Regions from separate parts of the Rhodococcus sovatensis genome, predicted to be linked through region 1. Evidence: riboswitches for the same ligand, from Rfam matches in the RefSeq annotation. Region 1 holds a riboswitch; each other region holds the start of a gene.
The links. A riboswitch is a leader RNA that binds a small molecule or an ion and turns the genes downstream of it on or off. The one in region 1 is predicted to bind thiamine pyrophosphate.

Region 1 (3,250 bases):
TGAGGTGATGGTCGATCAGCTGCCGCTTCATCCCGGTTTCGCCGCCAGCTGGCCGGCGCTACGAACAGAGCCTCTGCGGGTGCTTCTGGACACTGCGAACGTCCTGGGTTCCCGCCCAGACGGCTGGTGGAAGGACCGTAGCGGAGCGACCAAAGCACTACTGGCCTCGCTTGCCGACATCCTGCCGCGCACCGTCGAACTACCCGGTGGGAGCTTCGGGTGGTTGAAGGAAATCGAAGCGGTGCTCGAAGGCGAAGCGCGGGCTGCGCAGTTCGAGGACGTCCGTATCCCCATCTTTCACGCCTCGGCCAGCGGCGACGACGAACTCGCCCGGCGCGCCCACGAAGGTTCCGCATTGACCGCGCTCGTCACGGCGGACCGGGGACTCAGAGAACGACTGCCGACGACGGTGCATGTCCTGTCGCCGTCGACCGTGCTCGGCTGGCTGGACTAGCTTCGCGTCAGCTTCTGTGACAGTTCCTGCGCTGCGGCCTGTGGATCTCGGGCCTGCGTGATGGCACGGACCACGACGATCCGATCGGCACCTGCGGCGAGCACTTCGTCGACATTGCCTGCGTCGACGCCGCCGATGGCGAACCATGGGCGCGAGGGCGCGGATTCGGCGGTGCTGCGCAGCAGCTCGAGCCCGGCCGCCGTGCGGTTCGGCTTGGTGGGAGTCGCCCACACCGGTCCCGTCGCGAAGTAGTCGACGCCATCCTCGATGGCAGCCAGGCTCGCCTGGTTGCGATTCTGCGTCGAACGACCGATGACGACGTCGGGCCCGAGGATCTGCCGCGCGTAATGCACAGGCAGGTCGTTCTGGCCGAGATGCAGCACGTCCGCATTGGACGCCAATGCGAGATCCGCCCGATCGTTCACGGCCAACAGTGCACCGTGGCGCTTCGTCGCGGCGGACAGAACTGCCAACGCAGCTAGTTCGTCCTTGGCTTCGAGAGGACCGAACTCGCGCTCACCGGCCGAATTCTTGTCACGCAGCTGGATGATGTCGACGCCGCCGGAGAGCGCAGCCTCGGCGAACTGGGCGAGGTCGCCGAGCTCGCGCCTGGCGTCGGTGCACAGATACAGGCGGGCCGAGGTCAACCGCTCGCGCGCCGATTCGTTACGGGAGCTCTGAGTGGGATACACAGTGCAAAGGTAGTCTGTGAGCAGTTGGTCGATACACGGGAGTCCTGGGGTACGCAGGGCTGAGAGTGGGCACGCCGTCCTTACCGTCAATACCTGAACCGGATCATGCCGGCGCAGGGAGTGAGGTGGTTGTGAGATGTCCGGAACTCTGGCAGTGGTCGGCGGCGGTGTCATCGGCCTGGCGGTAGCAGTGCGGGCAGCGCGTGACGGCTGGTCGGTGCGGTTGTACGACCCGATGCTCGGCTCAGGGGCGTCGTGGGTCGCGGGCGGAATGCTAGCTCCGCTGTCGGAGGGATGGCCCGGTGAACACGAACTGCTCGCACTGGGCGCGCACTCGTTGGCGCGGTGGCCGGAGTTCGCTCGATCACTTCCCGGTGACGTGTTCTCCTCGACCGGTTCGCTCACCGTTGCACTCGATGCCGCCGACGCCGAGGATCTGCGAACCATTGCCGAATTCGTCGGGCAGCAGGGGCACGAACTCGAGATCCTCGGTCGCGCGCAGATTCGTGAACTCGAACCTTCGCTGGCCCAGAACATTCGCCTCGGGCTTCTCGCGCCCACCGAACTGGCCGTCGACAACCGGGCCCTGATGGCCGCGTTGAAGGAAGCCGCAGTTGGAGTGGAGATCATCGGCGAGGCGGTGACAGACCTGGACGCTCTGGATGCCGATCAGATCGTCGTCGCGGCCGGCGCGCAGACTGCGTCGTTGCTCCCTGCAATGCCGGTTCGCGCCGTGAAAGGCGAAATTCTCAGGCTGCGTCGACGCCCGAGCGCAGGTAGCGCCCCCACCCGCACGATTCGCGGCAGCGTTCACGGCCGCCCCATCTACCTCGTTCCGCGCGGCGATGGACTGGTCGTCGGTGCCACCCAGTACGAATCGGGCCACGACACACAGGTCACCGTCGCAGGGGTGCGTGACCTCATAGCCGACGCCGAACGACTCATGCCGAGCATCGGCGAATACGAACTGTACGAAAGCGCGGCGGGGCTGAGACCGATGAGCCCCGACGGGCTACCCGTCATCGGGCGTCTCTCCGAACGCGTCATCGTCGCATCAGGTCACGGTCGCAACGGAATCCTGTTGACGCCCATCACTGCAGACGCCGTCTCGGCGCTCCTCTGCGGCGACACACTCCCCGAAGCCAAGGCAGCAGATCCATCCCGATTCGAGCCCGTCCTTGGACCGAAAGGTTAGGAAAGAAATGATTACGGTCAATGGGAAAGAGCTGGACATCGCTGCGGACGTGACCATGCGGCAGCTTCTCTTGCAGCTGTCCATGCCCGAGCGGGGTATCGCAGTTGCCGTCGACGGAACAGTGTTGCCCAAGAGTAGATGGGACGCAACAACCGTCGAAAAGGGTTCTACCATCGAGATTCTCACGGCTGTGCAGGGTGGTTGAGCAAATGTCGGACGTATTGAAGATTGCAGACAAGGCCTTCGACTCCCGGCTCATCATGGGCACCGGGGGAGCCGCGAACCTCGCGGTGTTGGAGGACGCGCTCGTCGCGTCGGGCACCGAGCTGACCACCGTCGCGATGCGACGCGTCGACGCTGCGGGCGGTACCGGCGTGCTCGATCTGCTGCGCAAGTTGAACATCGCGCCGCTGCCGAACACTGCAGGGTGTCGAGGCGCCGCCGAAGCGGTCCTGACCGCTCAGCTGGGTCGTGAAGCTCTCGAAACGAATTGGGTGAAGCTCGAAGTCATCGCCGACGAGCGGACCCTGCTGCCCGACGCGATCGAACTGGTCAAGGCCGCAGAGCAACTGGTCGACGACGGTTTTCACGTCCTCCCGTACACCACCGATGATCCGGTGCTCGCGCTAAGGCTCGAGGACATCGGTTGCGCGGCCGTCATGCCGCTCGGTGCGCCAATCGGAACTGGTCTCGGCATTTCCAACCCGCACAACATCGAGATGATCGTCGACGCCGCGTCGGTGCCCGTCATCCTCGACGCGGGGATCGGAACCGCGAGCGATGCAGCGCTGGCCATGGAGCTGGGGTGCGATGCGGTCCTTCTCGCGACCGCTGTCACCCGCGCGAAAGATCCCGCGTTGATGGCGTCGGCGATGCGGCATGCGGTGTCGGCCGGGTACGAGGCTCGTC
Region 2 (3,250 bases), 610 kb from region 1:
CGCCGATTCGATAGTTGACGGTCACGACGATCAGATCGCCGACTTCGGCGAGGTTGCGCCCGTCGTACACGCTCTGCGCTGCGGACCCGAGCGAATACGCACCGCCGTGGATCCAGACCATGACCGGACGCGGAGTTCCGTCGGGCTCGGGCGCCCACACATTCACCGACAGACAGTCCTCCGCCATTGGAATGTCGGGGTCCATCGGGACAGGATTGTCCAGTCCTTGCGGAGCGACCGCGCCGAACTTTCGGCAATCCAACGGCTCCGACCAGGGCTCGGCCGGGCGTGGAGATCGGAATCGATGCTCGCCGTCGGGTGCCGCCGCGTAGGGGATGCCCTTCCACGCGTACACGGTGCCGTCCATATAGCCGACCACGTCCCCGTAGGGAGTGGCCACTCGGCAAGTCGCGTCACCCATGGCACCTCCTTCGTTGCTCGACGAACGCCAACGTACCAACTCCAGATGAGCGGGTTCGCTTGTTTATGCTGGCGACATGAACCGACTGCGGGCATACGGTGGCTCAGCGTGTGCTCTGTGGGCGGTACTTCTCGCCGGCTGCAGCTCCGACGTCGACGGCACGGCGACAGCGCCGCTCGCGACCGTCGACACCGATCCACCGTCCGTTGTCCGCACTACCAGCCCGACCACTACTGGGACACCGAGCACGACGGGGACACCGAGCAGTAGTTCGTCGCAACGACCCAGTACCACCACCACAGCTCCGCCCACCGCCGACGCCTCGCGATTCGAAGGAAACGACGGCTTCTACTACTTCACCTCTCCGAGTGGGAAATTCGAGTGTGCCGTGTTCGTCACCGTGACGTCCGTTGCCGGCTGCCACGGAGAATTCCCGTCGACCGCTCCACGCGTCGAGGGCAGCGGGGCTCCTGATTCCCGGGTCGCGCCGAATACCATCGAGCTGACCGCAGGGTCGCCTGCCCGATTTCTCAGCTCGGGAGATCCCCGCTTCCACCGGTTCGACGGCACGGCACGCGCACTGCCGTACGGCGAGACGCTGTCGATTCCTGGCTCGGGCAGCTCGAACGGGTTGACGTGCCGGGTCGAGGAAAAGACCGGCGTCAGCTGCGCGGACCAAGTCGGTCACGGATTCACCGTGTCGGACTCGGCGTTCGAACTGAAGTAGAACTTCTTGGCTCAGCCGATTCCTGGAATGAACCCCGGGTAGACGAAGTGCTGCGGGCCGCCACCAGGCATCGACGATCCCGTGACATTCGGAAAATCGAACGGCAACGCGACGAGCTTGTGCGGGTTGCCCTGTTCGTCGGCCTGCCAGCATCCGGTGAGCACACCGTGAAACGCGGTACACACGATCCTCGTATCGGTACCGTACGGCGAGGTCAACCGGTTCTCTGCGAGCAACGGATTCCAGTAGGCCGGATCGGTGGGCGTCAGGAAGTTCTTGGTTTCGAAGGGCACGCTGGGGCTCGGATAGTCCGGGATCGGGGGCCACTCGTCGGCGTTCGCGATGCCACTACCGGCCAGGATGATCCCAGCTGTAACTCCGATGGCCGCTGCGGCTCTGGTACACGTGCGGGCTGTGCTCATCGGCGTAGCCTACGTCCGGCCCGACCACGTGCGCGGGAAAATCCGGCCTCCGTCTGTGCTCACGTGCGGACCGCCGGACGCGATGATGTATGGTCGGCGATGTTCTGACACGGGGTGCGTCCGTACATGCGGATGCTGAGATCACACCCGTCGAACCTGATGCAGGTAATGCTGACGAAGGGATGTCGAGGCGATGACTACGCCTGTGCACTCGGTGGACTCTGTCCGCCATACGGATCGATTGTGGGAAGCAACGGCCGAGCTACGCGCCGCAATCGACGACTTGAAGTTTCTGCGACTACTCGGCGACGGCTCCTTGCCGCTCGACGCGTTCCGCACCTATATCGAGCAGGACGAGCTCTACCTGGCCGGATACGCCAAGGCATTGTCGATCCTCGCCTCTAAGGCACCCGACGCGACCACGGCGGCGTTCTGGGCTGCCTCGGCGGCCGGCGCCGTCGAGGAAGCCTCACTTCACCACTCGCTACTGTCGAGCGACCTACTCCCCAACGCGAATTCACGCGCCGAACACTCGTCGGCATGCTTGGGATACGTCTCGTACCTGATCGCCACAGCAGCGACAGAACCGTACGCGGTTGCGGCAGCGGCGGTTCTGCCGTGCTTCTGGATCTACGCGGACGTGGCCGTCCGACTGTCGGGCGCCGCCAGGGATGTATTGCTGGCGGACCCTGAACATCCCTATGCGCGTTGGGTTTCGACGTACGACTCCGAAGAGTTTCGCACTGTCGTCGACGGTGCGCGCAGCCTCGTCGACGAGGCTGCGACGCTCGCGACCGAGGCTCAGCGCGAGGCGATGATCCGATCCTTCGTGTCGGCCACTCGATACGAGCTGATGTTCTGGGACACCGCATTGCATCCGACACCATGGCCGGTGTCGCTGTGAGAAAACTATTCGCTATGTCCATCGCAGCGGTGTCGATCCTCGGTCTGTCATCCTGTGCGCAGACGAACGATACGGACAACATCCGGTTCGCTCTGGACTGGACTCCGAACACCAATCACACCGGATTGTATGTGGCGCTTCAAGAGGGTTACTTCGCCGACGCCGGACTCGACGTCGAGGTGCTTCCCTACAACAACACCTCACCGGACACACTCGTCGACTCGGGCAATGCCGAGTTCGGTATCAGCACTCAAAGCTCTACGACATTCGCGAAATCCGCAGGTGCGCAGATAATTTCGGTACTTGCGCCACTTCAACACTGGGCAACCGCGATCGGCGTACGCGCCGACCGCGACGACATTCCCAGCCCGAAGGCACTGGACGGCAAGGTGTACGCCGGCTTCGGAGATACCGGTGAACAAGCCGGACTACGTCAGATCATTCAGAACGACGGTGGTACCGGCGAATACGAGACCGTCGTGCTCGGCACCTCTGCGTACGAGGCCGTGTACTCGGGTACTGCCGACTTCACCGTGTCGTACCTCGCGTGGGAAGGCCTCGAGGCCGAACACAGCGGGACGCCGATGAAGTACTTCGAAAGCACGGACTACGGCTTCCCCGACGCGTACGCGATCACGATCAGCGGAAACGAAAACTGGCTTGCCGACAATCCTGAGGAGGGAAGGAAGTTCGTCCAGGCGTTGCAGCGCGGATACCAGTTCGCGGCCGACGAACCAGAGCGCGCCGCTCAGGACATCATCGATGCCAATCCTGGC
Region 3 (3,250 bases), 1.1 Mb from region 1:
CGATACTCTCATCGAGGCGGCCCACGGTCGCGGTCTGAAGGTGATGCTCGACGGCGTCTTCAACCATGTGGGACAGGGGTTTCCGAAATTTCAGCAGGAACTGCGCGACGGCGCCGGGTCGTGGTTCCAGATCGATCGGTCGTCGGGCGAGCCGAAGCATCGTAACTTCGAGGGCCACGATGAGCTCGTCGCCTTCGATCATGACAACGTCGAGGTGCAGGACTACGTCGCCGACGTCATGGATCACTGGCTGAGCCGCGGCGCCGACGGTTGGCGGTTGGACGCGGCATACGCTGTGCCGCCGAAGTTCTGGAGCGCGGTGATCCCCCGCGTACGGGAAAAGCACCCGAACGCATACTTCCTCGGCGAGGTGATACACGGCGACTACGCCGCGATCGTGACGTCGAGTTCACTGGATTCGGTGACCCAGTACGAACTGTGGAAGGCGACGTGGAGCGGCATCGTCGAGGAAAACTTCTTCGAGCTTTCTCATGCGCTGGGCCGCCACAACGACTGGATGGACACGTTCGTCCCGGCGACGTTCGTCGGCAACCACGACGTGAACCGAATCGCAAGCACGATCACCGACGAGCGGCACCTCGCGCACGCCCTCGTCGTGCTGTTCACGACCGGCGGAACGCCGATGATCTACTACGGCGACGAGCAGGGATTCCATGGTGTCAAGGAGGAGCGCGTCGGTGGCGACGACGATGTTCGTCCCGAATTCCCCATGGCGAAGGAACAACTCGATCCGGCAGGGTGGCCGATCTTCCACTTGCATCAGCAGCTGATCGGTCTACGCAGGCGCAATCCATGGCTGCATCACGCACGAACCGAGACTCTCGAGCTGACCAACACAGCCATGCTCTACCGAGCGTACGACGCCGACAACGTGCTGTACGTCGCCCTCAACCTCGGGAACGAGGCGGTCGACTATCGCGTATCCGGTGACGTCGTGGCCGGGGACGCATCCGAACATTCGGGGTGGAGCTCGGTCCCGGCACACGGGTGGGCTGTCTTCGGTACGAAGTAGCTGCCCCGGAAAGCCGAATCTTCGGTCAGCCTCTGGCGAGCTTCGCGCGGTCGAAGAACGCCAACACGTGCGGGACTTTGTCCTCCGGGACATCGAACACCGCTTGACCACTGAGGTAGGACATCGAGTCATCGGGCAGGCGTGCACCGATCTTCACTCGTAGCCCGCCGCCCCGCGGCTTCGCGTCGACTCCGATGTGCGAAACGTGCCAGCGGGGTCGGCCCGAGACTGTCTGCTGTGTCGAATCGAAGATCTCGACGACGCGGTTGTCGAGGACGAGCACGACGTTCTCGTCCAACCAGTACTCGACGTACTCTCGTTCGCGCATCGTAGGAGCCTATATTCATCTCTACTGCCAGCGCTAGATACAGCAACAAAGCCCGAGAGGTACACTCGTCGGCGACACGGGGTGCCGCACCGAGCGGCTGAGATCACACCCGTCGAACCTGATCTGGTCAACACCAGCGTAGGGATGTCTGCATCCGCACGGGGTGCATTGTCTTCTCCGCCGCCGCATGTCGACCAGCGAGCGAGAGGAAGCACATGAATTTCGACGAGCAGACCGTGTTGGTCACCGGAGCGGGACGAGGGCTCGGCACCTCGATCGCCCGAGCATTCGCGCACCAGGGGGCTCGCGTTGTCGTGAACTATCGCGCCAGCGCGGTGTCGGCCGAGCAGCTCGCTGCAGAGATCGGCGGCTTGGCCGTGCAAGCGGACATCACCGTTGCCGAAGAGATGGACGCGCTCTTCACCGCCGCCGAGCAGCACTTCGGAACCACGGTCACTACCGTCGTCAACAACGCCCTCGCCGACTTTTCGTTCAACGGCGACGCCCGAAGCAAGGCCGACTCCATCTCGTGGGAGCAGTTCGATGCACAGTTCCAGGGAACTGTTCGTGGAGCGTTGACGACAACCCAGCGCGCGTTGCCCGGAATGCGGACAGCGGGTTTCGGTCGAATCATCAACGTCGGAACCAATCTCTTTCAGAACCCGGTGGTGCCGTACCATGACTACACGGCGTCGAAAGCAGCCCTGCTGTCCCTGACCCGCACGCTCGCAGCCGATCTCGGTGTCGACGGCATCACCGTCAACATGGTCTCCGGTGGATTGCTTCGTACGACGGACGCCAGCGCGGCGACGCCCGAGGCGGTGTTCGACTTGATTGCTGCGTCGACTCCACTGCAGCGAGTGGTGACGCCCGCAGAATTCGCCGACGCGCTGCTGTTCTTTGCCTCACCGTGGTCGAGGTCGGTGACCGGACAGAATCTCGTGGTGGACGGCGGACTGGTCAAGGACTGAACGATGCTGCATCTCAACGCATTTCTGTTCGGCTGCGGCCACCACAGTGCCGCGTGGCGCCATTCGAGCTCTCGTGTGGAGGATCTCGGCGATATCGGCTACTACGAGGAGCTCGCGCGGACCGCGGAGCGAGGGAAGCTCGACGCAGTCTTCTTCGCCGACGGGCATTCGGTGCGTGATCCGGCAGGAGCGGGCACCTGGTTCCTCGAGCCCATCACCGCGCTGACGGCGATGGCGCGGGCGACATCGCACATTGGACTGGTCACGACGGTGTCCACCACCTTCTACACGCCGTTCCATGCTGCCCGCCTCCTCGCCTCCCTCGATCACATCAGCGGCGGGCGTGCGGGGTGGAACGTCGTCACCTCCATGTTCGACGCCGAAGCCCGCAATCACGGGTTCACCGAGATACCGGCTCGCGCTGAGCGTTACGCCCGTGCCGAGGAGTTCGTCGAGGTTGCACTTGCGCTGTGGGACAGCTGGGACGGCGACGCCCTCAAGCTCGATCGTGATGGTCAGTACGCGGACCCCGACGGCGTGCATTCGATCGATCACGTGGGCAAGTACTTTCGAGTCGATGGCCCGTTGACGGTCCCTCGCTCACCCCAGGGACGGCCGGTGCTGTTCCAGGCCGGTGCGTCGGGCGAGGGCCGGGATCTCGCGGCGCGTTACGCCGAGGCGATTTACGCTGTTGCCTACGATATCGATTCGGGGGCAGGCTATTACGCCGACGTGAAGTCGCGAATCCACAAGGCCGGCCGCGATGGAAATTCGGTGGGCATCATGCCTGGCCTCGTCACGTATATCGGGTCGACCATGACCGAAGCACACGCGAAGAAGGCCGAACTCGATGCATTGCTGCCTGTCGAGCAGTCATTGCGTCAGCTGGGCATGTACGTCGAACAGGATTGTCGAGAG

Region 2: it holds a riboswitch for thiamine pyrophosphate, as region 1 does, so the genes downstream of both, WDS16_RS15315 (TenA family protein) here and thiO (glycine oxidase ThiO) in region 1, are expected to answer to the same signal.
Region 3: it holds a riboswitch for thiamine pyrophosphate, as region 1 does, so the genes downstream of both, WDS16_RS23310 (3-oxoacyl-ACP reductase) here and thiO (glycine oxidase ThiO) in region 1, are expected to answer to the same signal.

Annotation. Positions count from the first base shown of each region.
Region 1 covers NZ_CP147846.1:3,923,227-3,926,476, reverse strand. The annotation lists gene WDS16_RS18210 (NUDIX hydrolase) at 1-454, shown strand, start outside; gene thiE (thiamine phosphate synthase) at 451-1,146, opposite strand; TPP riboswitch at 1,172-1,283, shown strand; gene thiO (glycine oxidase ThiO) at 1,283-2,341, shown strand; gene thiS (sulfur carrier protein ThiS) at 2,349-2,546, shown strand; gene WDS16_RS18190 (thiazole synthase) at 2,551-3,250, shown strand, end outside.
Region 2 covers NZ_CP147846.1:3,316,091-3,319,340, forward strand. The annotation lists gene WDS16_RS15300 (carboxylesterase/lipase family protein) at 1-421, opposite strand, end outside; gene WDS16_RS15305 (hypothetical protein) at 498-1,148, shown strand; gene WDS16_RS15310 (hypothetical protein) at 1,160-1,570, opposite strand; TPP riboswitch at 1,671-1,770, shown strand; gene WDS16_RS15315 (TenA family protein) at 1,764-2,474, shown strand; gene WDS16_RS15320 (ABC transporter substrate-binding protein) at 2,456-3,250, shown strand, end outside.
Region 3 covers NZ_CP147846.1:5,001,083-5,004,332, forward strand. The annotation lists gene WDS16_RS23300 (alpha-amylase family glycosyl hydrolase) at 1-1,033, shown strand, start outside; gene WDS16_RS23305 (hypothetical protein) at 1,059-1,361, opposite strand; TPP riboswitch at 1,429-1,523, shown strand; gene WDS16_RS23310 (3-oxoacyl-ACP reductase) at 1,577-2,332, shown strand; gene WDS16_RS23315 (LLM class flavin-dependent oxidoreductase) at 2,336-3,250, shown strand, end outside.